DNA from 3 places in the Sphaerisporangium sp. NPDC005288 genome. Region 1 is predicted to be linked to each of the others. Evidence: riboswitches for the same ligand, from Rfam matches in the RefSeq annotation. Region 1 holds a riboswitch; each other region holds the start of a gene.
The links. A riboswitch is a leader RNA that binds a small molecule or an ion and turns the genes downstream of it on or off. The one in region 1 is predicted to bind thiamine pyrophosphate.
Positions count from the first base shown of each region.

Region 2: another riboswitch for thiamine pyrophosphate. It lies ahead of thiO (glycine oxidase ThiO); the one in region 1 lies ahead of ABZU32_RS22080 (cytosine permease).
Region 3: another riboswitch for thiamine pyrophosphate. It lies ahead of tenA (thiaminase II); the one in region 1 lies ahead of ABZU32_RS22080 (cytosine permease).

Region 1 is NZ_JBEXGT010000023.1:23,007-32,832, reverse strand. It holds gene ABZU32_RS22115 (hypothetical protein) at 254-421, shown strand; gene ABZU32_RS22110 (DUF6412 domain-containing protein) at 423-692, shown strand; gene yidC (membrane protein insertase YidC) at 806-1,474, shown strand; gene ABZU32_RS22100 (arginine deiminase) at 1,599-2,798, shown strand; gene ABZU32_RS22095 (ATP-binding protein) at 2,781-3,215, opposite strand; gene ABZU32_RS22090 (PAS domain S-box protein) at 3,368-5,254, opposite strand; gene ABZU32_RS22085 (methylated-DNA--[protein]-cysteine S-methyltransferase) at 5,416-5,979, shown strand; gene ABZU32_RS22080 (cytosine permease) at 6,045-7,397, opposite strand; TPP riboswitch at 7,388-7,514, opposite strand; gene ABZU32_RS22075 (rhodanese-like domain-containing protein) at 7,539-7,871, opposite strand; gene ABZU32_RS22070 (DNA-formamidopyrimidine glycosylase family protein) at 8,068-8,946, opposite strand; gene ABZU32_RS22065 (LCP family protein) at 9,022-9,826, opposite strand, start outside.
Region 2 is NZ_JBEXGT010000025.1:30,800-40,625, reverse strand. It holds gene pknB (Stk1 family PASTA domain-containing Ser/Thr kinase) at 1-635, opposite strand, end outside; gene ABZU32_RS23375 (thiazole synthase) at 729-1,487, opposite strand; gene thiS (sulfur carrier protein ThiS) at 1,618-1,818, opposite strand; gene thiO (glycine oxidase ThiO) at 1,881-3,044, opposite strand; TPP riboswitch at 3,038-3,150, opposite strand; gene ABZU32_RS23360 (FAD-dependent oxidoreductase) at 3,338-4,507, shown strand; gene ABZU32_RS23355 (Rv2175c family DNA-binding protein) at 4,598-4,930, shown strand; gene thiE (thiamine phosphate synthase) at 4,908-5,546, shown strand; gene ABZU32_RS23345 (polyprenyl synthetase family protein) at 5,565-6,632, opposite strand; gene metF (methylenetetrahydrofolate reductase [NAD(P)H]) at 7,049-7,981, shown strand; gene secD (protein translocase subunit SecD) at 8,063-9,826, opposite strand, start outside.
Region 3 is NZ_JBEXGT010000005.1:201,848-211,673, reverse strand. It holds gene ABZU32_RS07470 (hypothetical protein) at 1-186, shown strand, start outside; gene ABZU32_RS07465 (hypothetical protein) at 315-842, opposite strand; gene ABZU32_RS07460 (hypothetical protein) at 883-1,128, opposite strand; gene ABZU32_RS07455 (hypothetical protein) at 2,197-2,796, shown strand; TPP riboswitch at 2,806-2,916, shown strand; gene tenA (thiaminase II) at 2,909-3,607, shown strand; gene ABZU32_RS07445 (hypothetical protein) at 3,834-5,018, opposite strand; gene corA (magnesium/cobalt transporter CorA) at 5,277-6,410, opposite strand; gene purD (phosphoribosylamine--glycine ligase) at 6,828-8,060, shown strand; gene ABZU32_RS07430 (hypothetical protein) at 8,144-9,325, shown strand; gene murA (UDP-N-acetylglucosamine 1-carboxyvinyltransferase) at 9,466-9,826, shown strand, end outside.

The sequences.
Region 1 (9,826 bases):
CACATTTTATCGCCACAAAGCACCTGGAATAACAGAATCGACTACCCGGTAAAACCGACATAACAGACGACACGCGAAATGGACCGTCCCCCACGGACAATGACACCGCACAGTGAGCCCGTCCGGGAGGGCGCCACCACACCCGTCATCACTTCGTAAGAGCCGTGTGGTGCGTTGCCGTCCGGAAGGTCACGATCCGGGGAAAGATCGGTGTCGCCTCGCGGCCGGGGCCGGTGCGACGTACCTTCTGCATATGGCCCGCATTGTGCTCACCATCCTCGGAGTCCTCCTCGCGCTCTACGTAGTGTTCGGGCTCCTCATCCCCCTCATCACCGGCATCCTGAAGATCTTCCTGATCATCGCCGTGATCGGTGTCGTCGCCGTGGCGGCGGTCACGGTGGTGGGCAAGCTGACGAAGTGACATGACCGCCCTCCACGCCACCTTCGCGCTCCTCGCGCAGCTCCTGGCCGATCAGACCGGCCCGGGGACGCTGGCGACGGTCGGCCTGGTGGGCGTCACGCTGATCCTGTTCGCCTGGGCGCTGGCCCGGCCGGCCTCGCAGCCCGCCGTGGCGGTGGCCGCCGGCATGCGCCCGCGCGCGGCGCACGCGGTCTTCGTCCGGCTCAGCCACCCCGCCGCGCCCGGCCGTCCCCGGCCCAGAGCCCCTTCGCTCAGCCCCGCGCCCGTCTAGCGCGCCGGCCACCAGAGCGTGGCCGCGCGAGCGGCGTCCCGCCCGCCACCGGCGGCGCCGGACGCCTGACGGGCGCCTCGTCATGTCCGCACACCGACGAATGGGGCTCTTTCATGCTTTCACTGCTCGACACCGTCATCGACTTCGCCTACCGGCTCATCGGCGCCGTCGGCTCGTTCACCGGGCCGGTCGCGGCGATCGTCCTGTGCACCATCGCGGTGCGCCTGCTGCTCCTGCCGCTCAGCGTCCGGCAGGCGACCGCCCACAAGGCGCGGCTGCGCCTGGCGCCGCAGGTGGCCAAGCTGCGCGAGCGCTTCGCCCGCGATCCCGAGCGGCTGGTCCGCGAGACCTCCAAGCTGTACGCGGCCGAGGGGACCTCGATGTTCGCCGGGCTGCTGCCCGGCCTGGCGCAGGCGCCGTTCTTCATGGTCGTCTACCGCGTCTTCGTCTCGGCGACGATCGCCGGCCATGCCAACCTGCTGCTCGCCCAGAGCGCCCTCGGCGTGCCGCTGGGCGAGCACTTCGCCGCCGCGCTGGCGTCCGGCGGCCTGTTCAGCGCGCCCGTCCTGGTCTTCGCCGGGCTGTTCGCGCTGCTGGCGGTGGTCGCCTGGCTGACCTGGCGGCGGATGGACGACACCGTGGCTCCGCGCGCGCTGCGCCTACTGCCGTTCGGCACGATCGTCGCCGCCGCCGTCCTGCCGCTCGCGGCCGGGCTGTATCTGCTGGTCAGCACCGCGTGGACGGCCGCTGAGCGCGCGGTCCTGTACCCCCGTCCGGTCTGACCCGGCGGTCCCGGGCACCCCCTGCCGGCCCGATACGGCGACCTCGCGCCCTCATGGAGGTTTGTACGCCATTAACGTGGAATGCCGGGAACGATGACCGCACGCCGACCGGGAGGTCCGAACGATGAACGGTGCCGACAGCGAGGTCGGACGGCTGGAGACGGTGCTCCTGCACCGTCCCGGCGCCGAACTCAAGCGGCTGACCCCCCGCAACAGCGACAAGCTGCTCTTCGACGGCATCCCATGGGTCGGCAGGGCCCAGGAGGAGCACGACGCCTTCGCCCAGGCGCTGCGCGACCACGGCGTCGAGGTGCTCTACCTCACCGAGCTGCTCCAGGACACGCTGGAGTACGACGCCGGGCGTGAGGAGATCATCGGCGCGGTCCTCCAGGAGCGCCAGCTCGGCGACCGGCTCGCCGAGCTGGCGCGCCGCCACCTTTCGGAGCTGCACCCCGAGGACCTGACCCAGACTCTGATCGCGGGCCTGGCCCGCGAGGAGCTGAAGACCGGCCGGGGTCTTGTGTACGAACTGATGGACCGCCACGACTTCGTGATCGACCCGCTGCCGAATCTGCTGTTCACCAGGGACTCCAGCGTGTGGATCGGCGACCGGGTGGCCGTGACGAGCCTTGCCATGCCCGCCCGCACCCGCGAGAGCCTGCTCACCCGGTTGATCTACACCTACCACCCGAGGTTCTCCGGCACCGGCCACCTGTACGAGCCGTGGCTGGAGCACGTGGAGGGCGGGGACGTGCTGCTGATGGCGCCCGGGGTCCTCGCCGTGGGCACCGGCGAGCGCACCACTCCGGCCGGGGTGGAGCGGCTGTGCCGGCGGGTCTTCGCCGCGGGGCTGGCGCACACCGTCCTCGCGGTGCCGATCGCCCAGCAGCGGGCCACCATGCACCTGGACACCATCTGCACGATGGTGGACCTGGACACCGTGGTCATGTACCCGCCGGTCGCCTACTCGCTGCAGGCCTACACCGTGACCTCGGCGGAGGGCGGCGAGCTGCGCGTCTTCGAGCCCCGGCCGTTCCTGGAGGCGGCCGCGCAGGCCATGGGGGTCGAACGGGTGAAGGTGATCGACACCGGGCTGGACCCGGTGACCGCGGAGCGCGAGCAGTGGGACGACGGCAACAACACTCTGGCGCTGGCGCCGCGGGTGGCGGTGGCCTACGAGCGCAACGTGGAGACCAACGCCCGCCTGGAGGCCGCGGGTGTGAAGGTCATCCGAATTGCGGGCAGCGAACTCGGCAGCGGCCGGGGAGGTCCACGCTGCATGTCATGCCCTGTAAGCAGGGAGCGTCTAGCCGCACTCGCGTAGGGCCCCTATTTCGGGCGTCCGAACTTGCGAATTAAGGACAGCGACCGGGGCGTGGATGACCGCCCACACCGTGGTCACGTCTTCGTCGTGACGCACCCCCCAGCGCTCGGCGAGGAACTCGACGATGCCGAGCCCCCGGCCGCCCAGCGAGGACAGGGCCGGCCGGCCCGCGCGGGGCTCCGTGGCCGCTCCCCCGTCACTCACCGTGACCTCGAGATGGTCCTCCGCCCACTCCCAGGTGGCCATGATCTGGCCTGATGGGAGGGGGTGGGCGTGACGCAACGCATTGCTCAGCAACTCGCTCACCACCAGGACGGCGTCCTCTATGGCGGTGGCGAACACCCCGCATGCCTCGAGATCGGCGCTGAGACGCTGGCGTGCGACGGCGACGCTGGTCGGCGCATACGGCAACAGCACGACGCCCTCACTTCCCCGTTCTCCTGCATTTCCCCCTGAGGAAAACACATCCCAGTACGACCGAAATGCCCCGTTCGATGGTTCTGGAAACCGCGCGGCGATCATTGCTTGTGCAGATTCGACAATAGGCGCGGTCATCTGTGACCAGCTCGTTACCGCTTCGGTGTGTCGGATCCGATATAGGCGTCGGCGATGCTCAAAACGAATCGCATTCGGGTGCCACCGCCGGGACGCGCGTGCGCGGTCACCTCACCGCCCTGCGCACGGGCGAGGGTGCGCGCGATGTAAAGCCCGAGCCCCACGCCGCCGAAACGCCGGCGGTCGCCGCTGTCGGCCTGGACGAACCGCTCGAAGACCCGCTCGCGGTCCTCCGGCGCGATGCCGACCCCCTCGTCGTCCACGGCCAGGACGACGCGGCCGTCCTCCGGCCAGGCCAGCACCCTGATCAGGCCGCCGTCCGGCGAGTACTTGAAGGCGTTCTCCAGCAACTGGCCGAGCAGGATGTCGGTGGCCAGGGCGTCCCCGTCGACCAGCGGCAGGTCGCCCGGGATGTCCACCTCCACGTGGTGCCGGTCGGACAGCACCGGCATGCCCAGCGTCGCCGCGCGCACGCGCTCGCCCAGGTCGAAGCTCTCCAGCCGGATCTTGAACTTCTCCCCGCCCGCCCGCGCGCCGAGGAGCAGATGGTCCATGAGCCGGCCGAGGTCGCGCGCCCGCTCGGCGATGGTGCGCACGGCCGAGCGCCGCTCGACGTCCGACAGCTTGTCCCACCGCGCGTCCAGGGTGCTGGCGAAGCCCTGGACGACCGTGATCGGGGTGCGCAGCTCGTGGCTGGTGGTGGCCAGGAACAGGTCCTTGGCCTCCTCGAGCTCCTTGGCCAGCGTCACGTCGCGGAAGTCCACGACGACCTCCGCGGTCTCGCCGATCCCGGCGCTGACCACGTCCAGCCAGCGGCCGGAGGGGAGCTGCGTGGTGAGCTTCTCGCCGGGCCCGGGCAGCGGGAACGGCGGGTGGACGCCGATCACCTCCGCCGCCGTCAGGCCGGTCAGCTCCTCCGCGGCGGGGTTCCACTGGGTGACCCGCCCGCCCCCGTCGAGCACGGCGATGCCGTCCGCGCTGGCGTCGACGACGGCGCGCTCGTGCGCCCGCTGCCGCACCGCGTCCTGGTAGGCCATGGCGTTGGCGAGCGCGATGCCGGCGTGCCCGGCGAGCAGCTCCAGCAGCTCCAGCTCGATGTGGCCGGCCTTGTGCTCGGCGAACAGCGCGTACAGGGCCCCGTAGGGCCGGCCGCCGACCGCGGCGACGCCGAGCGCGATGGTGTGCAGGCCCGGCAGCTCCGACCAGATCAGCTCGTCCAGCACCGCCTGGTCGCCGGTCTCCAGCAGCACCGTCTTGCCGGTGCGCAGCAGCTTGCCGACCAGGCTGCTGTGCAGGTCGGCGGTCGCGCCCTTCACCCGCTCCGGCAGGCCGTGGGTGCTCACCAGCCGCAGCCGCTCGTCCTCGATCAGCACGAAGCCGCCCGCGTCGGCCCCGGTCAGCTCGGTGAGGCTCGCGGCGATGCGGTCCAGGACCGGCTCCAGCTCCAGCTCGGCGTTGATGTCGCCCACCACGTCGGTGAGCCGCCGCACGAGGCGCGCGCGGCGGGCGGCCCGCTCGCGGGCGACCGCGTCGTTCTCCGCCGGGTGGTAGACGCTGACGTACCCGAGCAGCGCGCCGGCCTCCGACCGCAGCGCACTGATGTCCACGCCCACGTCCAGCAGCGAGCCGTCGCAGCGCAGGCGCTTGGTGCGCAGGGAGACCGGGCCGCCGGTGCGCACCCGTTCCAGCACCGCGTTGTGCTCGGCCACCAGCTCGTCCGGCACGAGCGGCGCCCGGCGCCCGGTCATCTCGGCCGCGGACCAGCCGAACAGGCGCTCCGCCGCGGGGTTCCAGATCAGTACGGTAAGATCACGATCGAGGGTTACGACGGCATTGGGCGAGCTCGCGATGACAGCGCGGGCAAAGCCGTCATCGAGGTTCTCTCCCCTGTCGTCACTCATGACCCCCATCGTGCCCGTTTTTGCCCCCGCGCCTTGGCACTTTCGATGTGCGAATCATCGCATTCGGCGCAGCGGCCGATGACATGGGCGCCACTCCCTCCGGCACGGCCGGGAGCAGGGCTCCCTCCGATACGCTGCCGGTAGGCGAGAGGGGTACGGCCATGACGACAGGGGATCTCGAGGCCCTGGTGCGGGTGACCGCTCCCGGCTATGTGGGCGAGACCCCGCCCGAGGTGGCCTTCGGCACCACCGACACGCCGGTCGGGCCGCTCGCGCTCGCCGTCACCGCGCGCGGCGTGGTCGCGTGCAGCTACGAGAACGAGCACGTCATCTTCGCCCGCGTCTCCCGCGAGATCGGCACGTTCATCGGCCCCGACCCGCGGCGCCTGGACCCGGTGCGGCGCGAACTGGACGCCTACTTCTCCGGCAGGCTGCGCGCGTTCACCGTTCCGGTCGACCTGCGGCTGGCCACGCCCTTCGCCCGCACGGTGCTGCAGATGACGATGGCCGTGCCCTACGGCCGCGTGACGACCTACCCCGAGATCGCCGAGCGCATCGGGCGTCCGCAGGCGCTGCGCGCGATCGGCAACGCCCTGACGGCCAACCCGGTGTGCGTCATCGTCCCCTGCCACCGGGCGCTGGAGGCGCCGGGACGGCCGGGAGGTTACGCCGGCGGCCCCGCCGCCAAGGAGGCCCTGCTCCGCCTGGAGGCCGCGGCGGACTAGGCGCACTCGGTCGAGGCCGGCGACCGGCTACGACGGGGCCACCGACTACGACCAGGCGACGGGTGCTACCGGGCCACCGGCGCGTCGGTGAGGGCGGCGCCGTCGCGGGCGCGCCGCCTCAGCAGGCCCACCAGCAGCGTCGCCAGCGCCGAGACGACGAACGCGGCCAGCGCCGCGCTCATCCACGGCTCCCGCTCGAACCCGACCAGTTTTCGAAGCGCCGCCCAGCGCTCGTCCCACCACTTCAGAGTGGCCGCTCCGGTGAACACCCAGTACGCCACGAAGCCGAGCAGCCATGGGACGAGCATCGCCCAGCGCGAGGGCGCGTCCTGCGAGGTGTCCCACCGCGCGGCCCCGCCCAGCACGAAGTAGTCGACCACGAGCACGGCGAACATCGGGACGAACACCGCGCCGATCACCCCGAGGAAGGCCCCGTAGGAGTTGACGTTGGCGAACAGCGCGACACCGGTCGTCAGCACGCCCACTCCGACCGAGAAGACCCGCCGGTCGACCCGGGGCAGCAGGTTCTGCAGGGACATGGCCGTGGAGTAGACGTTGGCGAACGACTGGTCGGCCTCCCGCAGCACCAGGACGCCGAAGAACAGCGCGCCGAGCGGCACCGCGACGAACGCGTTCCACACCCGCTCAGGGTCGTTGCCGACCAGGGCGAGGGCGACGATGCCGAGCACCAGGCACGCCACCTGGGCGATCGTGTAGCCGGTGACCACCCCGGCGAACGCCGCCCGCCCGGACCGCGAGTGCCGGGCGTAGTCCGCCGCGACCGGGACCCAGGAGACCGACAGCGCGATCACGTAGTCCACGGCGGGGGCGAACGCGTTCCAGCTCCCGCCGCCCAGGTGCGGCGCCTCGCGCAGCAGCGCCACCGCGAGCCACACCATCGCGACGACCACGGCGGCCGTCACGAAGCGGCGCAGGAGGCGGATGGCGCCCAGTGGGCGGATGGTCAGGGCGATCGTCAGCGCCCCGGCCACCAGTACCCACACGGCGTACGGCACGGAGTCGCCGAAGACAGCCCGCGCACCTTGGGCGATCACCCACAGCTCGAACGCCCCCCAGCCGAGCATCTGGACGATGTTCAGCACGGTCGGCAGGTACGACAGCCGGGCCCCGAACAGCCCGCGCAGCAGCACCATCGCGGGCGCGCCCGTGCGGGCGCCTGGGATGGCCGCCAGGCCCACCATGACGGTGCCGACCAGGCTGCCCACCACGGCGGCCAGCACGGCCGCGACCATGCTCAGCGGCGCGCCGCCCAGCGGGTCGAGAAGGTACAGGGCGCCGGAGAAGCCGAGCAGGCTCACCCCGAGGTTGGCCCAGAAGGCGCCCTGGTCGAGGAATCCGAGGGTCTTCGGAGGGGCCTCGTCGAGGGTCAGGGGGACTTCATCGACGGCGGACGTCATCGCACGCTCCCTACGCCGGCATTACCCGGACAGGTTCCGGCGGTCGGCGGCGCGCCCAGCCTTCGCTGGGAACCGCCCTCTCAGCCCGGTGACGCCCGAGCTCCCGCGCTATGTATTTTGCGCGATTATTACATCCGGCCGTCAGGCGACGTAGGGCTGCCCCCCGTTCTCGGCGACCATGGGACGCCCGGCCGCCTCCCACGAGTGCATGCCGCCGCCGACGTTGACGGCCTCGCGGCCCACGTGGTTGAGCCAGGCGGTGGCCTGGGCGGACCGGCCGCCGACGCGGCACACGACGTACACCGGGACTCCGGCGGGGATCTCCTCGACCCGCTGCTGCAGCGTGCCGAGCGGTATGTGGACGGCCGTCGGGGCGTGGCCCGCCTGCCACTCGTCGGGCTCGCGCACGTCGAGCAGGTAGGCGTCGTCGGGCACGGCCCCGGCCTGGATCTCTGGGACGGTCATGCCGACCATTGTCCCCGCTTCGCGAGCCTTCCGCCCGCTAACGGAGGGTTGTCGCGCCGTGACGCCGGGAAGTTTTCCCTTCGCGCACCGGCGAAGCGCCGCAAAACACCTCAGAGCCCCCGCGCGGCCGGCCACCTGGGACCACCACTCGCGCGGCGGGAACGGCCCCGGACGAGCGGGGCCCACCGGACGAGCCGAGGCCGCCTCACTTGAGCAGCCGGGACATCCTGCGGTCGGCCAGCGGCTTGCCGCCGGTCTGGCAGGTCGGGCAGTACTGCAGGGAGGAGTCGGCGAAGGAGACCTCCCTGATCGTGTCCCCGCACACCTCGCACGGCTCTCCGGCGCGCCCGTGGACCCGCAGGCCGGACTTCTTCTCGGTCTTGAGGTCCTTGGCGGCCAGACCGCGCGACCGCTCGACGGCCTCGCGCAGGGTGGTGACGATCGCCTCGTGCAGGTCGGCGACCGCGGTGTCGCTCAGCGAGTCGGCGATCTTGAAGGGGGACATCTTGGCCGCGTGCAGCACCTCGTCGGAGTAGGCGTTGCCGATGCCCGCGATGATCTTCTGGTCGCGCAACAGCCCCTTGATCTGCGTGCGACTGCCGCTCACGATGCCCTTGAGCACGTCGGGGGTGAAGCCGGGCGCCAGCGGATCGGGGCCGAGGCTCGCGATGCCGGGCACCTCGACCGGATCGGTGACGACGTAGACGGCCAGGCGCTTCTGGGTGCCGGCCTCGGTGAGCTCGAAGCCCGGCGCCCGGCCGTCGTCCTCGGGGGCGAACCGCAGCCGCACGGCCAGCGGCCCCTTGCCCAGACGCACCGGCCTGGCCCCCGACAGGTCCTCCCGCCAGCGCAGCCAGCCGCCGCGGGCCAGGTGGGTGACGAAGTGCAGCCCGTCGCAGTCGAGGTCCAGGAACTTGCCGTGGCGGGCCACGGCGGTCACCGCCAGGCCGCCGAGCGAGGTGACCGGCGGCCGCACGGTCTTCAGGGCCTGGAAGGCCACCACGTCCACACCGGCGACCACGCGGCCGACGGCCCGCTCGCGCAGGAACTCGGCGAGCGACTCCACCTCGGGAAGCTCGGGCATGCCATCACACTAACCGCTGACCGAGGGTCCGCCCGGTGAGCGGCCGGCGGGCGCGCGTGGCCGCTCACCGCGGGCCTACTTGGTGAGCACGTCCTTGGGCACCGGCTTGTCCTCGGCCAGGGAGCCGAACAGCCGCAGCGCGCGCTGGGTGTCCCACTTGACGACCGCGGCGCCGTTGATGGTGGGCAGCGAGCCGATGGGGACGGCGGTGGCGACCGGGTCGCCGCTCATGGCCATCCCGAGCGACAGCAGGTCGAAGGTGCCCGTGCCGCCGTCGACGGCGACCGAGTCGGTGGCGGCCATCGCCAGCGGCACCGAGCGGAAGGGGTTGACCAGCACGCCGGGGCTCGCGGCCTTCTTGACCACGGCCGAGAAGAACTGCCGCTGGCGCTGGGTGCGGTCGAAGTCGGGGATCGCGCCGGTCGCCCGGGTGCGGACGAAGCCCAGCGCGGTGCCGCCCTCCATGTCCTGGCAGCCCTTCTTCAGATTGATGCCGGCCTTGGGGTCCTTGATGTTCTGCTTGACGCAGATGTTCACCCCGCCGATCGCGTCGACGATGCCGACGAAGCCGCCGAACCCGATCTCCATGTAGTGGTCGAGGCGGATGCCGGTGACCTTCTCCACGGTCTTGGCCAGCAGTTTGGGGCCGCCGAAGGCGTAGGCGGCGTTCAGCTTGTCGCTGCCGTGCCCGTCGATCGGCACGAACGAGTCGCGGGGCAGGCTGACCAGGGTCGGCCGGCCGCTGCCGGCCGGCACGTGCAGGAGCATCATCGTGTCGGTGCGCTTGCCGACGGCCCGGCCGGTGGCGAGCTTCTTGCGCTGGGCGGCCGTCAGCCCGGCCCGGCTGTCGGAGCCGACCAGCAGCCAGTCTTCGCCCGGG
Region 2 (9,826 bases), on a different contig from region 1:
GTCAGCAGCTCGAACAGCAGCACCCCCGCGGCGTACACGTCGCTGCGCGCGTCGGCCACCCCGGCGGTCACCTGCTCGGGCGACATGTACGCGATGGTGCCGATCATCACGCCGGTCTTGGTCTGGTTGCCCGCCTCGATCGCGCGGGCCAGCCCGAAGTCGACGACCTTGACCCGGCCGTCGTCGGTGAGCAGGACGTTCTCGGGCTTGACGTCCCGGTGCACCATGCCGGCCTGGTGGGCCGCGCCGAGGGCGGCCAGCACCGGGATGAGGATCTCCAGGGCCTCGCGGGCGGGAAGGCGCCCCCGCCGGCGGAGCACGTCGCGCAGGGTGCGCCCGGGGACGTACTCCATCGACAGGTAGACGTTGCCGGCGTCGGTGCCCTGGTCGAAGACGTGCACGACGTTCGGGTGCGACAGGCTGGCGACGGACTTGGCCTCGCCGATGAAGCGGCGGACGAAGTCGGGGTCCTCGGCGAGCGAGGGGTGCATGACCTTCAGGGCGACCGTGCGGTCGAGCCGGACGTCCAGGGCCAGGTAGACAGCGGCCATGCCGCCCCGGGCGATGCGGGATTCGACCCGGTACCGCCCGTCCAGCAGCCGCCCTAGAAGGGGGTCCGCAACCGTCGTGTCCACGGGAGTGAGTTTACGGGCGGTTTGCCGGGGGGAGGGCAAGCACATCCCAAACCGATGCCGACATGTTCTCCCGTCCCCAAGGGGTCATCGTTGTCACCTGGCACGCGGCTCGATCGCCGGCGAGGAGGCCTCAGCGTACCGCCGCCGGGGGATCCGGCCGGCGAGGCGCGCCATGCGACCTGCCAGAACGGCCTCGCGCATCGCCGACGCCATCAGGCCGGGCCGCTGGGCGCGGGTGACGGCGCTGGCGAGCAGGACCGCGTCGCATCCTAGCTCCATCGCCAGGGCCGCGTCGCTCGCCGTGCCGATGCCGGCGTCCAGGATCACCGGGACGGCCGCCGCCTCGACGATCAGCTCGATGTTGTGCGGGTTGCGGATGCCGAGACCCGAGCCGATCGGGGAGCCCAGGGGCATCACCGCCGCGCACCCCGCCTGCTCCAGCCGCCGCGCGAGCGCCGGGTCGTCCCCGATGTAGGGCAGGACGACGAACCCGTCGGCGACCAGCCGCTCGGCGGCGTCGAAGGTCTCGATGGGATCGGGGAGCAGCGTGCGCTCGTCGTTGATGACCTCCAGCTTCACCCAGTCGGTGCCGAGCGCCTCGCGCGCCAGACGCGCGGTCAGCACGGCCTCGCCCGCGGTGAAGCAGCCCGCCGTGTTGGGCAGCACCTTGACGCCCCGGCCGCGCAGCACGTCCAGCACCGACCCCCGGGCCGCCGGGTCCAGGCGCCGCATGGCGACCGTGGTGATCTCGGTGGCGGAGGCGGCCAGCGCCTGGTCCAGGACGTCCAGCGAGGGCGCGCCCCCCGTCCCCATGATCAGCCGGGAGGTGAACTTCTCCCCGGCGATGACCAGCGCGTCGCCCGCCTCGTCGAGGTCGTGCCCCGGCGCCGGGTGCGCACCGGTGCGGTCGAGGTCGTCCCCGGGCGCGCTGGTGGCGCCGCTCCGGTGGATGTCGTGTCCCGCCGCGGGGCCGGCGCCGTGGTCAGCCACCTTGCACCGCCGTCAGCACCTCGACGCGGTCGTGCTCGCTGAGCGTGGTGGACTGCCACGCGCCGCGCCGCACCACCTCGTCGTTCACCGCCACCGCGACGCCCGCGCCCGACGAGGTCAGCTCCTGGACCGCCCGGGCGACGGTCGCCCCGGCGGGCAGGTCGCAGGACACACCGTTGATCATCACATTCATCGCCGTTCCGGGGCGGGAGTTCCCTGGCCGCCGCCAGGGCGCGCGCCCCGTTCCTCCTTCGTTCATCGGTGGGCCTCGGTGAAGCGCAGAGGGGAGCAGAGCGCCGCGAGAGGGACGAGCCCCGGGTCGGGGTCGCCGGCCACCAGCTCGGCGGTGAGCGGGCACAGCAGGACGCCGCCCCGGTGGTGGCCGGTGGCCAGCACCAGCCCGTCCACGCCGCTCGGGCCGATCACCGGCAGGTTGTCCGGCGTCCCCGGGCGCAGCCCCGCCGCCAGGTCGACCACCTCCAGCTCGGTGATCCCGGGCACCAGCTCGCGGGCGTCGCGCAGCAGCTCCCACAGCGCCCCGGCGGTCACCCGGGTGTCGAACCCCATCTCCTCCTGCGTGGCGCCGAGCACGATCTCGCCGTCGCCGCGCGGCACGAGGTAGGCACGCGAACCGTGCACGACGCCGCGCACGCACCGGCCGAGGAACCCCGGAGCGCCGCGCAGCCGCATGATCTGCCCCTTGACCGGGCGCACCGGAGGGAGCACCTCGGGGGGCAGGCCCGGAAGGGAGCCCGACCACGCCCCCGCCGCCAGGACGACCAGCCCGGCGCCGATCGCCGCGCCGCTCGCGCACCGCACCCCCCGCACGGGCCCGTCCGCGGAGAGCAGCCCCGTCACGCGGTCGGCGACCACCGGCACGCCGCGGCGCGCCAGCGCGGCGAGCAGGGCGGCCGTGACGCGGCGGGGATCCACCCAGGCGTCGCCGGCGACCAGGATGCCGCCTCGGACGGAGGGGGCGAGCATCGGCTCGGCACGGCGGCACTCCCGCCCGGTGAGCCGCTGGACGGGCAGCGACAGCTTCTCCAGGAAGCCGGCCACCTCGGACAACGCCGCCAGGTCGTCCGCGCCGAAGGCCACGTCGAGCGTGCCCTCGCCGCGGTGGTCGACGTCCACCCCCGACTCCGCCGACAGCTCGGCGGCGAACGCCGGCCAGCGGGCCAGCGAGGCCAGGCCGAGCCGCAGCAGGGGCTCCTCGGTGTAGGCGACCTCGCTGACCGGGGCGAGCATCCCGGCCGCCGCGTGCGAGGCGCCCGAGCCGGGCGCGGGGTCGACGACGATGACGGAACGCCCGCGCCGGGCGGCGCGCCAGGCGATCGAGAGCCCGATGATGCCGCCGCCCACGACGATCATGTCGGCGTGCCGCGCGGCGTCGGCCGGGGGCGCGTTCGACACCTGCATCTGAGTCCGCTCCCTTCGCCGGCATGACCCGGATCAGGTTCGTGGCGGTCGAGGGCCCTCAGCCCTCCTCTCAGCCCGGTTTCGCCGGACTCCCGCGCGTGGTGGACCCAGCCTAATCCCGTCCCGGCGCGGCCGGGGACGGCGGGAGAGCCGGGAGACGCGGTCTGTTTCCGCCCTGGTACGGCATCGCCACCCGCTTGAGTGGTCTCATCACTGCCCGTATGGGACAGTGAGCCAATTTGTTACCAAATCGCCGTTGGCGAGTTACCGTCCTGGCCGCTTAGGGTCAGGTTGTGAATCATGTCGTGGTGGTGGGGGCCGGACTGGCCGGCGTGCGCAGTGTCGAGGCGCTACGGGCGCGCGGATACCGAGGGCGCGTCACTCTGATCGGCGAGGAGGCCCATCGGCCGTACGACCGGCCTCCGCTGTCCAAGGCCGTGCTGCTGGGCGAGCTGGACTCGACGGTCGTCGACTCCGATCTCGGCGCGCTGGACGTCGATCTGCGCACCAACGTCTCCGCCAAGGGGCTTCGCGAGGGCGCCCTGGAGACCACCGAGGGCGAACTGGAGTACGACGGCCTGGTCATCGCCACCGGCGCCACCCCCGTCCGGCTACGCGGCGAGGGCACCCAGCACGTGCTGCGCACCATCGACGACTCCCTGGCCCTGCGCGCCGCGCTCGTGCCCGAGTGCCGCGTCGCGATCGTCGGCGCAGGGTGGATCGGCGCCGAGGTCGCCACCGCGGCCCGCCGCGCCGGCTGCGAGGTGACCGTCGTCGAGGCCGCCGAGTCACCGCTGGCCGTGGCCCTCGGGCCCGAGGTCGGCGCCCGCACCGCCTCCTGGTACGCCGAGGCGGGCATCGACCTGCGACTCGGCACGATGGTCGGTTCGATCGACCCCGGCGGGCTGACCATGATGGACGGCTCGTGGATCCCGGCCGACGTCGTGGTAACCGGCGTCGGCGTGCGCCCGAACGTCGCCTGGCTGGCCGGCTCGGACGTCGAGATCGACAACGGCGTCCTGGTCGACGAGCACCTGCGCACCTCCATGGAGGGCGTCGTCGCGGCCGGAGACTGCGCCAACTGGTGGTCGCGGCGCTTCGGCCGGCGCATGCGCGTCGAGCACTGGGACACCGCCCTGAACGCCCCCGAGACCGCGGTGGCCACCCTGCTCGGCCAGTCCGCCGTGTACGACCCGGTGCCCTATTTCTGGTCCGAGCAGTTCGGCCGCATGGTGCAGTACGCCGGCCACCACGACGGGGGCCGGCTGGTGCTGCGCGGCGACCCCGAGACCGACCGCAAGTGGGCGGCGTGCTGGTTCACCGCGGACGACCGGCTGGCCGCCATCCTCACCGTCGACCGTCCCCGTGACCTGGTCCAGGGCCGCCGCATCGTCGAGGGCGGGCAAAGAGTCGACGTTGATCGGGCGATCGACCCCTCGATACCCTTGCGCGACTGCTTGTGACCCCCTGCGGGTGTTTGAGAAGAGGCGCGACGTGGTAGTTGTGGTTCCGTGACGCTTTCTGTTGCACAGATCGACCGCGAGACTGATCAAATGGTGGGGGAGTGGCTCCCCCTCACGGAAGTGGGCAGGCGGCTCGGGCTCAGCACCGGGCGCGCCAAGCAGCTTCTGAAGGACAAGAAGCTCATCGGCGTCCGCCGCGGCGGCCCAGAGCCCGAGGTCCCCGCGAAGTTCATCGCCGGCGACGACGTGGTGAAGGGCCTGCCGGGCACCCTCACCGTGCTGTCCGACTCCGGCTACGAGGACGTCGAGGCCCTGCGGTGGCTGTTCACCGCCGACGACTCCCTGCCGGGAGCCCCCATCGACGCGATCGTCGCCGGTCGGCACACCGAGGTGAAAAGGCGTGCCCAGGCGCTCGCTTTCTGACGCCAGGCTCTACCTCTGCACCGACGGGCGCCGCCGCCAAGGCGATCTCGACCAGTTCCTGGACGCCGTCCTCGCCTCGGGCGTGGACGTCGTCCAACTGCGCGAGAAGGGTCTGGAGGCCCGCGAGGAGCTCGCGCTGCTGGAGGTGTTCCGCGCGGCCTGCGACAGGCACGGGGCGTTGCTGGCGGTCAACGACCGGGCCGACATCGCCTACGCCGCGCGCCCCGACGTGCTGCACCTCGGCCAGGACGACCTGCCCGTGGCGGTCGCGCGCGACATCCTCGGCCCGGACGTCCTGATCGGCCGCTCGACCCACAGCGACGCCGAGGCCTCCGCCGCGGCGGTCGAGGAGGGCGTCGACTACTTCTGCTGCGGGCCGATCTGGCCGACGCCCACCAAGCCGGGCCGTTTCGCTCCGGGCCCCGGACTGCTGAAGCACGCCGCGGCCCTGGCGGCCGATCGGCCGTGGTTCGGCATCGGCGGCATCGACCTCGGCACGCTGGACGAGGTCATGTCGTACGGGGTCACCCGGGTCGTGGTGGTGCGCGCCATCACCGAGGCGGAGGACCCCGGAGCCGCCGCCGCCGAGTTCGCCCGCCGCCTCACGCCCGGCTGACCCCTGGCGGGGCCGTCGTCAGCTGCGGCGGGCCGTCGCGGCCACGGCGAGCTCGTGCAGGGCCTCGCGCGCCTCGCCGGTGATCGGCGCGCGCTCCAGGGACGTCAGCGCGTCGTCCAGATAGCGCTTGATCATCTCTTCGCTCGCCGCCAGGGCGCCGGTGTCCTCGATGATCGCGCGCAGCCGCTCGACGCCGTCCTGCTCCAGCTTGGCGTCGCCGAGCAGCAGGCGCACGTCGGCGGCCTGCTCGGGCGTCGCCTCCGACAGCGTGCGCGCGATCAGCATCGTGCGCTTGCCCTCCCGAAGGTCGTCGCCGGCGGGCTTGCCGGTCTCGGCCGGGTCGCCGAACACGCCGAGCACGTCGTCGCGGAGCTGGAAGGCGATGCCGACCTTCTGCCCGTAGTCGACGCACAGCCGGTCGATCCACGGCTCGGGCGCCCGCGCGGCCATCAGCAGCCCGAGGCGCAGCGGCTGCTCGACCGAGTACTTGCCGCTCTTGTGCAGCGCGACCCGCAGCGCGCTGTCGAAGGTGCTGCGGCCGTGCGCCTGCTCCAGCAGGTCCAGGTACTGCCCGCACATCAGCTCGGTGCGCATCAGGTCGTGCACCGGCTCGGCTGCGGCCAGCGCCTCGGCCGGCAGCCCGCTCGTCCGCCACATCTCGCCCGACCACACCAGCAACAGGCTTCCGAGCAGGACCGCGGCGCCCTCGCCGAACTGCTCCGCCGACCCCTGCCACGCCGAGTCCTCGTGCAGCGACTGGAACCGCCGGTGCGCCGACGGACGGCCCCGGCGCATGTCGCTGGCGTCCATCACGTCGTCGTGGATGAGCGCGCTGGCCTGCAGGAGCTCCAGCGAGGCGGCGGCGGTGAAGATGGCGGCCTCCTCGCCTCCGCCCGCGCCGCGCCAGCCCCAGTAGCAGAAGGCCGGGCGCAGCCGCTTGCCGCCGGCGAGGAAGTCCTCGGCGGCCACGAGAAGCGGGCTCAGCTCCGGGCCGCTGACCAGGGGGCGCTGCCGGTCGACGAACGCCCGCAGGCGCTGGTCCACCTCGGAACGGAACGCGTCCGACAGGGCGAAGGAAGTGGTCATGCTCTGAGATTAACGGCCGTACAACGGGCCGCCGCTTCGCCTCCCCTTGTGTGACCCACGCCATGGACCGGCGGTGGCACGCCCGGGGTACTCCGCTGAGCTGCCGACACCGGTCCGCGGCACCGGAAGGGAACCCGACACGCGAGCGATGATCGGTGTGGGGCTGTGGTACGCGCCGCACGCTCTGTGCGATGCCCGTCGCTCGCCGCCCCGTGCGACGCCCGACGGTCGAACGTCTGTGCGATGTCGTGGGGTCCCTCGGTCCGTGTGATGTCCTGGGTCCAGCGGTGTCGGTGATGTCCGCTGGCCGAGCGGCCTGTGGAGCGCCCGTCGGCCGCCTCGCTTTCGGCGGTTTGTCGCGGGCAGCGCACGTTGGCGATCGGTGCGCGGCGGTCCGGACCTGTAGCCTTGGCACCATGGCTCTGGGTCGTCCATCCGTCCGTCCTGACCGCGTCCCGACGGTACGGGAACTGCTCGCCTCCGGGCGGCGCTCGTTCTCCTTCGAGTTCATGCCCCCGAAGAACGACGAGGGGGAGCGGCAGCTGTGGCGCGCGATCCGCGAGCTCGAGCGGCTGCGCCCGACGTTCGTCTCGGTCACCTACGGCGCCGGCGGCTCCACCCGCGACCGCACGGTCGAGATCGTCGAGCGGCTCGCCCACGAGACGACGCTCACGCCCGTCGCCCACTTCACCGCCGTCGACCACTCGGTGCGCGAGCTGCGCCACCTGGTCGGCAGGTTCGCCGGGGCGGGGGTGCGCAACATCCTCGCCGTGCGGGGCGACCCGCCCGGCCGTGACCCGCTGGCCGAGTGGATCAAGCATCCCGAGGGCGTCGCCTACGCCGAGGATCTCGTCCGCCTCATCCGCCAGTCGGGCGACTTCTGCGTCGGCGTGGCCGCCTTCCCGTACCGGCACCCGAGGTCGCCGTCGGTCGAGTCCGACGTCGATTACTTCGTCCGCAAGTGCCGGGCCGGCGCCGACTACGCCATCACGCAGATGTTCTTCAGCGCCGGCGACTACCTGCGCCTGCGCGACCGGGTGGCCGCCGCCGGGTGCGACACGCCGATCATCCCGGGCATCATGCCGGTCACGCAGATCAGCACGATCGCGCGGTCCGAGAAGCTGTCGGGGGCGCCTTTCCCGGCCGACGTGGCCCGGCGGTTCGAGGCGGTCGCCGACGACCCGGCCGCGGTGCGGCGTCTCGGCATCGAGCACGCCGCCGAGCTGTGCCAGACCCTGCTCGACGAGGGCGCGCCCGGCATCCACTTCATCACCTTCAACCGGTCGAGCGCGACCCGCGAGGTCTACCAGGCCCTGACGCCCGCACCGGAGCCCGTCCCGGCCGGCTAGTGTCCCGCGCCGGGTGTTCGCCTTCTGAGGTGAGGACCCGGCCGGCACGGCCGGCGAGCGGCCCCGGACGGTGATCACCGGCTACAGGACCGCGCCCGTGCCCCGCCGACGGCGCGGGCGCGGTGTGGCGGGCTCGGGCGGCGGTCGCCTGCTGAAGCGTTCGAGCTCGATCGCGAGGGGGCCGGCCACGAGCGCGGAGGACGCGGTCCCGGCCAGGATGCCGACGATGAGCGCGATGGCGAAGTCGCGCAGGGTGCCGTCGCCGAAGACGGTCAGCGCGGTGAGGATGAACAGGGCGCCGAGACCGGTGTTGACGGTACGTGGCACGGTCTGCAGGATCGCCGTGTTGACGACGTCGGCGAAGCGTTCCTGCCGCCGGGTCCGCCACAGTTCGCGTACGCGGTCGAAGACCACCACCTTGTCGTTGATGGAATATCCGATGATGGTCAGCATGGCGGCCAGGAAGACCCCGTCGATGGGCTTGCCCAGCCAGGCGAACAGGCCCAGCACCGCGCAGGCGTCCACGACGAGGGCCAGCACCGCGGCCGCGCCGAACGTCCAGCGGAACCTGACGGCCAGGTACAGCAGTTGCGCGGCCAACGCCACGGCGAGTGCGATGAGCGCGTTGCGGCGCAGCTCGTCGCCCAGACTTGGGCCGATCAGCTCGTCTCGTTGCTTGGTCATCTCGCCGAGCGCGCCGTCGAGCGCCCGTTCGACGGCGGTGACCTCCTCGGCGGTGATCTGCCCGGCCCGCACGGACACGACGGTCCCGGAGACCTGCACGTTCGCCGCCGCATGGCCGGCCTCGGCCACCGCCCGCCGCGCCGCTTCGATGTTCACCGGTTGCGCGGCCGCGAACTCGATCATCCGGCCGCCGGTGAACTCGACGCCGTAGTTCAGCCCGTGCAGGACGAGCCCGGCGGTGGCCGCGGCGACCGTGGCGGCGGCCACGACCAGCCATCGCCGGCCCGCGGCCATGAGGCGTGGGTCACGCCGGGTGATCCAGGTTCTGACCCGGCCTCGCGCCGCCAGTCCGGACGACGCCGACAGCCGCGTGCCGGTCCTGCCGATGAGGAGATGGGTCAGCACACGGGTGATGAGCATGGCCGAGGCGAGCGAGGCCAGGACGCCGATGGCCAGCGTCACGCCGAACCCCCGGACCGGCCCGGAGGCCAGCCAGAACAACAGCCCGGCGGCCAGGAGCGTGGTGACGGCGGAATCGGAGATGGCGCTCCACGCGTTGGCGAACCCGCGGTCCAGGGCGGCGCGCGGGCCGCGGCGCGGCGCGCGGCCGTACTCTTCCCGCGCGCGTTCGAACACCAGTACGTTGGCGTCGACCGCCATGCCGATGGCCAGGACGAAACCGGCCAGACCCGGCAGCGTGAGGGTCGCTCCGAGGGCGAGCAGGGCGGCGTAGGAGATGAGCCCGTATGCCGCGAGCGCGACGGCGGCCATCAGTCCTGACAGCCGGTAGGTGAGGGCGATGAAGAGCGCGGTGAGCAGGACACCGGCGATCCCCGCCTTGGCGCCGGCCTCGATGGCCTGCGCGCCCAGCGTGGGGCCGACGGTGCGCTGCTCGATCAGCGTGAGCGGGACGGGCAGGGCGCCCCCCTTGATCAACACGGCCAGATCGTCCGCCTGCCGATGGGTGAAGGAGCCGGTGATCTGCGTGGAACCGCCGGCGATGCCGGCTTGGCAGGGCACGCGCGCATCGACCTGGGGCGAGGAGATGATCTTGTTGTCCAGGACGATGGCGACACGCCGCCGGGCGTCGCCCGCGCTGTGACAGGCGGCCTCGCCGGTCAGCCGCCGCCAGGCGCCGGCGTCGCGGAAGTCGACCGTGAC
Region 3 (9,826 bases), on a different contig from region 1:
ATCGCCGAGTGGGAAGGCGGCATTCGCATATGGGCTCGCACCTGGAGCGAGATCATTGATGATTGCGAGGAACGCCTCCACTTCTACCGCGAGCGGCTGAACCACGACCCGGCCACCGAACACGCCGTTGAGTACCTCCAGCGGGTGCACGGTGACCTCACACCTGAGGCGGTCAGCGCCGTCTGACCCGGTTGAGGGCGAGGTCTTGGTCAGAGCTGGGTTGTACGGGCTCTGCGGCTCCGGTGGGTGTGGTGAGGCGGGGACGCCGGCTGTGCGTGCTCGGGCGGGAGCCTCACCAGGTCAGAGTCGGCTCGCTACGTTCGGTCTTTGCGGTGATCTGGGCGGGCAGGCAGGCGGCGGCTGTGAGCGGTTTGCACCGTGGCCCTGTCTGAGTGGGCCGCCTGGGGTGTTCTCCGTGGGCGGGGCGTCCGGCATCCATGGCCGCCGGCTCGCGTCGCGCCGCGTCCTCTCAACAGCAGCCACATCGCGGCGCAGATGAGATCGCCCGCCAGCAGCGCCGTGACCCAGCCCGGAGACAGACCCGCGCGAGGGGCGAGGTACATCAGCACCGCTGGGGCGAGGAGCAGCAGCAGTGCCGCGACGGCGACGCATCCGAGCATGGTGATCGCGCCGCGGGTCGCCGGGGCGGGCACGCGGGCGTGCAACTCGCCCTGCAGTTCGCCTCGGAACGGCCGGGCGGTGATGACCAGCCGCGCCAGGGCGGCGGGCGGATCCTCCGGCGCGGAGTCGGTCACCGGCGCGGAGTCGGCCACCGGTGCCGAGGCGATCGCCGGCGCGGCGGCGGGCGCCGGCGCGGGGGTCAGGGGCTGGTCGGGGGGCATCGGTGCGGGCTCCGTGGACGTCGGGGCGGCGGGGCCTGGCTCATCGGGCCTTCCCGCCGGCGGTGTGGTCGTCGGACCAGAACTCGATCAGTTCCTCGGCGGTGAGCTGGTGCGGCGGACGCGCGGGAGGGGTGCGGCCCGTGCGGACGGCCCAGGTGGTGACCAACAGCCCGAGGAGCTCGGCGTCCAGCCGTGCCTGGCGAGACTGCGGCGTCGCGCGGCGCGGGGACTCGGCACCCGCGCGGGCCGTACGAGTGGCGCGGGTGACGGTGGCGTAGGACAGCATCGACTTCTCTCTCTCGGGGTGAAGGGGTGCCGAACCAACGATGGAGGACGCCGCGCGGGGCCACGACCGACCCAAACATCTCCGGACGACTCCGGAGCCTATGGCCCGGGACCGACGTTTCCCGGCTCCTCGCCCACCGTCGCCGGGATGTCTTCCACCGGGACCATCCCGACCTATCCGGATCCATCCGGATTTGTTCGGTGGCCTGCGGATTCTCCCAGCGGAACGTCCGGCGCCACGTCCGGACAAGGTGGAATTCAGGTTCGGCCGTCAGATTGCCCCGGTTGGTGCAACCATGACTCCATTACCTGACGTAGATCGTCGATCACTCATTCGGCGGAGGGCATGACTGGACATCACCCCGGCGTGGCGGCCTTCATCGGCCGGCTGAACGACCTGCGGGAACTGGCCGGCATACCGTCCCTCGCCGAACTACGCCGGCTGTCTCACGCGCCCGCCGAAGATGGCCGGCGGTCGAGAGAGCTGGCCGAGAGCACCACGCACGACATCCTCACCGGCAAGCGCAACGGGCTGCCCCCATGGCCATGGGTGGCGTCGTTCGTGAGCGCCTGCCACCGGGCCGCGGCCGACACAGGGCTGGACGTCACGGCCTTCGGCGGCCTCGCCGACTGGCACTCCCGCTGGTGCGCCGCACGCCCTTCCCTCTCCACCGGCGCCGAGCCGTCTCCGTCCCCCGCTCCGGCAGGCCCACCTGCCGCGACCTCCCTCACCGAGTTTCCGGGCGCCTTCGCCCCAGCAGGGTTTTCCGCCGCACCGGCCACCGAGCCTCCGCTCGCGCCGCCCCGTTTCCCACCCGTCCAGAATGAGCCCTTCGCGGTACCCGGGTGGCCTCCTGACCTCGCTGCCCATGCCCCTGCCTCAGCGTTCGAGTGGCCATACCCCGTCGCGCATGTGGAGAGCCCTCTGCCGGCCCCCCTCCACGCGGAGCCCTTCCCGGTACCCGGATGGCCGCCAGACCCTGTTGCCCATGTGGAGAGCCGCCCACCGGCACCCGTCCACACCGATCCCTCCCCAGCGGCCGGATGGCCGCCTGACCTCGTTGCCCCTGTGGAGGGCCCTCCACCGGCGCCCCGTAAGGCCGATCCGCCGATCTCGGTGCCGATGCGGCGCTATCTACGGTGGTTCGGCCGCACCGGCGCCCGTCTGGTCCGGCACGCCGAGGCCGGCGACGCCCAGGCATGCCTGCGCCTGTGGGTCATCACCCTGCTCCACGACCGGCTCGCCGAGGCCCGCGACTGGCTCCACCAGGCCGCCGCGGCGGGAGACGACGAAGCGGTGCGGCTGCGCACTCACCCGGCACCGCGCAAGGCGGCGACCGAACTGGCGTACGTCTACGCGACCGCCTACGAGACCGAGGGCAACAAGATCAGCCTCGCCATCTTCTTCTACCAACTCGCCGGGCGCCACGGCCACGCGGAGGCCGCTTTCCAGCTCGCGGCGATCCATGCGGGCCGTGGCCATCAATGGCTGGCCGCCACCTGGTTCAGCCGCGCCGCCGATGCCGGGCATCCGCAGGCGTCCGGCAGGTTCACCGCGATCTCCGGGGCAATCAGCGGCGGCGATCTGGACGACGACCACACGATGCTGGCCGAGCTCGCGAGGGAGTGGAGGCAGGAGCACTCCCGGTGGGGGGCCTCGACGGTCTAGGCTCGAGCCGAGAGTGGACGCGGGAGTCCGGTGGACCGGGCTGAGAGTGCGGCTGGGTGGCCGCAGACCGCTGGAACCTGTCCGGGTCATGCCGGCGTAGGGAGTTGTGCACATGACGACGTCCGAATCCGTCGTTCCGTCGCAGGCGCGGCCGTACAGCGAGGAGCTGTGGGAGGCCATCGCGCCGACGTACAAGGCCATCCTCGACCACCCGTTCATCAGGGGACTGGTGGACGGGACGCTGCCGCGCGCGGCGTTCCGGCACTTCGTCGTGCAGGACTCGCACTACCTGCGGGACTACGCCCGCGCGCTGGCCCTGTGCGCGGCCAAGGCGCCCCGTGAGGAGGACGTGCGGGCCTTCGCGAGCGACGCGGTGGGGGCAATCGCCGCCGAGCAGGAGATGCACGCCGCGTTCATGGCCGACCTCGGCGGGTCGGCCGAGCAGGCCGCCGGGCAGCCGGTGGGGCCCACCACACGCGCCTACACCAGCTACCTGCTGGCGACGGTGTACGGCGGGTCGTTCCTGGACGGGCTCGCGGCGGTGCTGCCCTGTTATTGGATCTACGCCCGGGTGGGCGAGGCGCTGATGAAAGAGTCCTCACCCGACCCGCTGTACCGCCGGTGGATCGCCACCTACGGGGACGAGACCTTCCAGAGCGTGGTGCGCCGGGTGGTGTCCCTCGCCGACCACGCGGGCGCCGAGGCGACCGGCGGCCAGCGCACCCGGGCGCTGGAGCACTTCGTCACCACCTCGCGCTACGAGTGGATGTTCTGGGACGCCGCCTGGCGCGCGGAGACCTGGCCCGTCTGACCGGGCGCGGCGCGTTCGCGATCGGGTGGGAGCCGTCGTCATGGTCCTGCCGGCGCATGACGGGTGCGCCGACGTCGTCGCCGCGTGACCGGACGGGGCCTCCACCCGGAACATGATCTTCGGCGGCAGGCCCATGCTGTGGCCACCGGGCATTCGTGCCCCCGCGACCACACGGAGGTCTGTGCCGAACGAGACGGGGGCGCGGTCCGGACGGGCGAGGGCGGGGTCAGCGGCGGGTCCAGATCCAGGCGTGGCCGTCCTCGTCGTAGTCCGGCTCGCCGCCGACGGCGATCGCCGGGACGCCGCCAGGCCCGGCCGCCAGGCCGTACACGGCCGGGCTCGACCGGTGCGGGGTCCGCTCGACGGTCCAGTGTCCGGCGGCGTAGTGCACGATCACGTCGCCGCCGCGTCCACCGCCGATCCAGACGCCGCCGCGCCCGTCGGCCGCGACGGCCGTGAAAGCGGGGAGGCGGGAGGCCGGGACGACGGGCGCGGTCCACCGCGACCCGTCCCACGTGAACAGGACGTTCTCCGGGGGCTCACCCGGCCGGTTCACTCGGCCCACGGCCCACGCCTCGCCTGAGGGACTCACCGCCACGCCGGTCAAGTGGCCCTCCCCCGCGGCCGGGGCGGCGGGCAGCGGGGCGGCGGCCCAGCGCTCACCGTCCCAGCGCGTGATCGCGGGATGCCCGCCCGCCACGCCGACCGCCCACACCTCGCGCGGCGACGACGCGCCGAAGGCCTCCACCTCCATGCCGCCCGGGGATGCGAGCTCTCGCCACACCCCGCCCGACCAGTGCGCCAGGAAGGGCGTCTCACCGTCCTCGGTGAGCACCCCGGCCGTCCACGCCTCGCGGGCCCCGGTCACCGCCGCCGCCCGCAGGAGGCGCCCGCGCGGACCGGCCGGGCCGCCCATGCTCACCCAGCCCCCGCCCTGCCGGCGCCACGCGCGGGCGTCCCCGGTGAAGATCCACGGGACGCGACTGCCGGGTGCGGCCGAAACGGTGCGGATCGCGACGTCCCTGACCGGGGCGGCCACCTCCCGCCAGGACCGGCCGTCCCAGTGCCTGATCAGCGCGGCGCCCTCGTCGTGGTGGCCCGCGGCCCAGGCGTCGTCCTCGGCGAGCACCAGGGCGGTGTTCATGGAGCCGCCCCACTCGTGCACGCCGGTGGCGACCCACTCGGCCTCACCCTGGACGACGGACAGCGGGGTGGTGGGGCCCGCCGCCACGGACGGGGCGGGGTCGGGCACCCCAACAGCGCTCGGGCCGGGCGTGCCGGCCGAGGACCCGGACAGCACGGGGGTCGCAGAGGGCGCCGGGGCACCGGGGCGGGCGGTGGAGGCGCACGCGGCCAGGGACAGAGCGATGGTCATCGCCAGAAGCACCGCCGCCGGCGCGCGCCTGCTCATCTGGGGATCGTACGGCCATACGGGGCACCGGGCGGGGTCGCCGGGATTGTCACCGACGAGCAGAGGTCGCCAGGTTGGTCGCCGGTGGGCCCCGGTCGACGGGATCGACACCACCGGGCGCGCGGGCATCGGGCTCGCCGCCGCCGGAGTTGTCGCCGGCGGCCCCGGTCGCCGGGATCGTCATCCAGGGGTTGCGGCCGGCGGATCGCCGGCCGCCGTCACGGCTGCCGTGCCGGCACGCGGCGGGCTGCCCGGAGGTCAGAGCCAGCTGTTGCGGCGGAAGCCGCGGTAGAGGAGGGAGCAGATGACGAGCATGACGCCGATGACGAGGGGATAGCCCCAGACGGCGTTCAGTTCGGGCATGTGCTTGAAGTTCATGCCGTAGATGCCGGCGATCATCGTGGGCACGGAGACGATGGCCACCCAGGCGGAGATCTTGCGCATGTCCTCGTTCGCCAGGGCGTTGGACCTGGCCAGGGCCGCCTGCAGGATGGAGTTGCACAGCTCGTTGGACGACTCGACCTGCTCGCAGACCCGTGAGAGGTGGTCGACGACGTCGCGGAAGTACTCGCGCATCTCGGAGGGGATCATGCGGCGCTGCGGCAGGGCCCCGAGCGGCGTCTGGAGCGGCGTGACCGCGCGCTTCATCTCGATCATCTCGCGCTTGAGCTGGTAGATGCGGCCGATGTCGCGGGAGCTGACGTCGGCGAAGACGGCCGCCTCGACCTCCTCCAGCTCGGCCTGCATCTGGTCGGCGACCGACAGGTAGCGGTCGACGACGTGGTCGGCGATGGCGTGCAGGACGCCGGAGGGGCCGCGGGAGAGCAGCTTGGGCTTGTCCTCCAGGCGGCCGCGCACGTCCGCGAGCGGACAGTGCTCGCCGTGGCGCACGGTGACCACGAAGTCGGGGCCGACGAACACCATGATCTCGCCGCTGGCGATGATCTCACTGGAGGCGGTCAACTGGTCGTGGTCGAGGTAGGCGATGGTCTTCAGCACGACGAACAGCGAGTCGCCGTAACGCTCGACCTTCGGCCGCTGGTGCGCCTTGATGGCGTCCTCCACGGCCAGGGGGTGCAACCCGAACACCTCGGCCAGCCACTCGACCTCGGGGGCCTCCGGCTCGTGGAGCCCCACCCAGACGTAGGCGCCCCCGGTCTCCGACGCGGCATTGTGCTCGCGGACCAGACTCACGGCCTCCGGGATGCCGGACACGTGGACACGCTTGCCGGCGATGTACGCGCCGTACTGCACAAGGGAGTCACTCGGCGGAACGCAGCGGCCGTTGAGCGGCCCACGGCGCAGAGAGGTGACCGGCGCCGAGGCGCCGAGGCGCACGTGAGTGGTGCGCTGGTGCAGGTTGATCCGCTGGAAAAGGGTGGACGAGCGCATGGCGGTCCCTTCCCGCCCGACCTCGGGAACCCACACGCGGAAAGCATCAAAGCACGACGAACGTCGCAGAAAAGAACAGGCGTGTGGCTCTCAGTCGGACACCGAATTGGAGTGGTCGGGTTTGCGCACGACGTACGTGCGCGAGCACGTACTGCTGGGATCACCAGATGTCATCCCGATTCCACCTCCAATCTCCCGAGAGACGGCCCAAAGCCGCCCTAACTTACCACAGGCAGGCTTCAGCCCCCAGCTTACATCCCCACGGGATCACTCGATCATGTGGAAGTTCACAAAAGGCCGCCGCCCGGCCTGTGAAGACCGGCCGTTCTTTCCCGGCAGGCGCCCCCCTACATGCCCCGACCTGCGGCGACGCCCGCGGCGTCCGGCGACCCCAGACCCGCCCCGTAGACTCCCCACGTGCGCGTTCTTGTGATTGGAAGCGGCGGCCGCGAGCATGCCCTGTGCCGCGCCCTCGCCCTGGACCCCGCGGTGTCCGACCTCCACTGTGCCCCCGGCAACGCCGGCATCGCCGCGGTGGCGACGCTCCACCCGGTCGTGCCCACCGATCCCGGCCAGGTCGTGGCGCTGGCCACGCGCCTCGGCGCCGAGCTCGTCGTCATCGGGCCCGAGGCGCCGCTGGTGGCCGGCGTCGCCGACGCCGTCCGCGCCGCGGGCGTCCCCTGCTTCGGGCCGTCGAAGGAGGCCGCGCTCATCGAGGGCTCCAAGGCCTTCGCCAAGGACGTCATGGTGGCCGCCGGCGTGCCGACGGCGGGCGCCCGCGTGTGCGTCACCCCCGAGGAGACCGAGGCCGCCCTGGAGGCGTTCGGCGCTCCGTACGTCGTGAAGGACGACGGGCTCGCCGCGGGCAAGGGCGTCGTGGTGACCTCCGACCGCGCCGAGGCGCTCGCCCACGCGGCGGCCTGCGGACGCGTGGTCGTGGAGGAGTACCTCGACGGCCCGGAGGTCTCGCTGTTCGCGCTGTGCGACGGCGCCACGGCCGTCGCGCTCCAGCCCGCCCAGGACTTCAAGCGCGCCTACGACGGCGACCAGGGCCCGAACACCGGCGGCATGGGCGCCTACACGCCGCTGCCGTGGGCGCCCGAGGGTCTCACCGAGCGGGTCATGGACGAGGTCGTCCTGCCGTCCATCGGCGAGCTCGCCCGGCGCGGCACCCCCTACACCGGAGTCCTGTACGCCGGGCTGGCGCTCACCGCGTCCGGGCCGAAGGTCATCGAGTTCAACGCCCGCTTCGGCGACCCCGAGACGCAGGTGGTGCTCGACCGGCTGGAGACGCCGCTGGCCGGGCTGCTGCTGGCCTGCGCGACCGGCGCCCTCGACCGGCAGCCCGCGCCGCGCTTCCGCGACGGCGCGGCCGTCACCGTGGTCGTCGCCGCCGAGGGTTACCCCGCCGACCCGGTGAGGGGCGACCGCGTCGAAGGGCTCGACCCCGTCGCGAAGGACGCCTACGTCCTGCACGCCGGCACCGCGCTGGACGCCGAGGGACGGGTGGTGTCGGCGGGCGGCCGGGTGCTGAACGTCGTCGGCACCGGCTCCGACATCGCCGCCGCGCGCGCCGCCGCGTACGCGCAGGTGGAGCAGGTCAGGCTGCGCGGCTCCCACCACCGCTCCGACATCGCCGCCCGCGCCTGACGGAACGAATGATCGCAAACCGGTAGCGCCGAGGCGGCCGGTCGCGATAAGCCCAGGGGGACGGGCGAACCCTGGAGGAACGTATGGCACCCGATCCGGCCGTGCGATCGGACGAGGCCGCCGAAGACGGGGCGGACGCCGTCCCCAGGACGGACGGCGCCCCAACTACGGACGGCGCCGACGCCCGCGGGCCGGGTGAGGCCGCCCGCCCGGCGAAGTCCGGCGGGAACGACGGGCCTGGCGCGCTGGACGACATCGCCGGGCTCAGCGAGCAGGACGTGCTGCGCTGGCCCGGCGTGTGGCGGGTGCACATCGCCTCCCGCGCCCAGGAGATCGCGGCCGACGCCGGGCGCTGCCTGGCCGCCCGGCCGGACGAGCGGGGCCTTCGGCCGCTGCACACCGCCATCGAACGCCACCTGGCCGCCGCCGCGCGGTACGCGCACGAGCGGCAGGGCTGGCGGCGCTGGCTGACCGGGCAGGCCATCGAGGCGGCGTGGTCCAACATCTACGGCGCCACCATCCTGCTGTACGGGCTGCTGCCGGCCGGCGAGCTCAACGCCCGCGCCCCCGAGGTCCTCGCCACCGGGCGGGCCTACCTGCCCGCCGACGACGCGCGGCTGGTCGGGCTCACCGCGCGCGTCGCCGCGGGTGACATCGGCGAGAGCGACCGGTCGCTGCTGCAGGCGGTGCTCCGGGCGGCCTACGGCATGGCCTCCATCGAGAGCGGCCGGGTGCGCAGCTTCCGCAACCTGCTGCTCGGCGGCGTCGCCACCCTCACGCTCATCGTCGCCGGCCTGGTCGCCGTCGGAGCGATCTGGCCCGCCGCCATCCCCATGTGCGGCAACGGCACGCTGCTGGCGAGCCTCGGGCAGAACATGAGCAGCGGGGGGTGCCCGGCCGGCGCCGGCGCCCCGACCCACGGGGACGTGCCGCTGGTCGCGCTCGTCGGGATGCTGGGCGCGGCGCTCGCCACGGCCACGAGCCTGTCGACCCGCTCTGAGCTGTCCACCCGCTACTCCCTCGCCGTCGCGCAGAACCTGCTCAAGGTCCCGGCGGGCGTGGCGACGGCGATCGTCGGCCTGCTGATCCTCAACTCGGGCTTCGTGCCGGGGTTCGGCGGGCTCAGCTCGCAGACCTCGATCCTGGTGTGGGCGATGGTGTTCGGGTACGCCCAGCAGCTCGTGACGCGGTTCGTGGACCAGCGGGCGAACACGCTGCTGACCGCCGCGTCGCCCAGTGCCGGGACCAACACCTCCGTACGCTGAATGATCTGCGCTTCACCGGGTAGCGGAGTGGCGCCAAAGTGGCCGGGCCGCCATCCCGAAAGGGCTACTGTGGGCGGATAACTCTGCCGCCGTCCGCTTAACTGGCGCGTCATTTACCAGAATTCGAGGAGCCTCTACATATGGTTCGATACCGCGTGCGCGGCGGCAACGCCCTGCGTGGAACCGCGTTCATCCAGGGAGCCAAGAACGCCGTGCTCCCGATGATCGGCGCGGCCCTGCTCGCCGCAGAGGGCCGCACGGTTCTGCGCAACGTACCGATCATCGAGGACGTCCGCCGGGCGGTGGAGCTGGCCGAGTCCGTGGGGGCGAAGGTCGAGCTGCACGAGGCCGAGCGCACTCTGGTCATCGACGCATCCCGCCTGACCAGTCCGGTGCTGCCCGCCGAGATCGCGCGGCGCTTCCGCGGGTCGGTGCTCTTCGTCCCGGCGCTGCTCCACCGCCTCGGCGAGGCCGTCATCGAGGGCGTCGGCGGGTGCAACC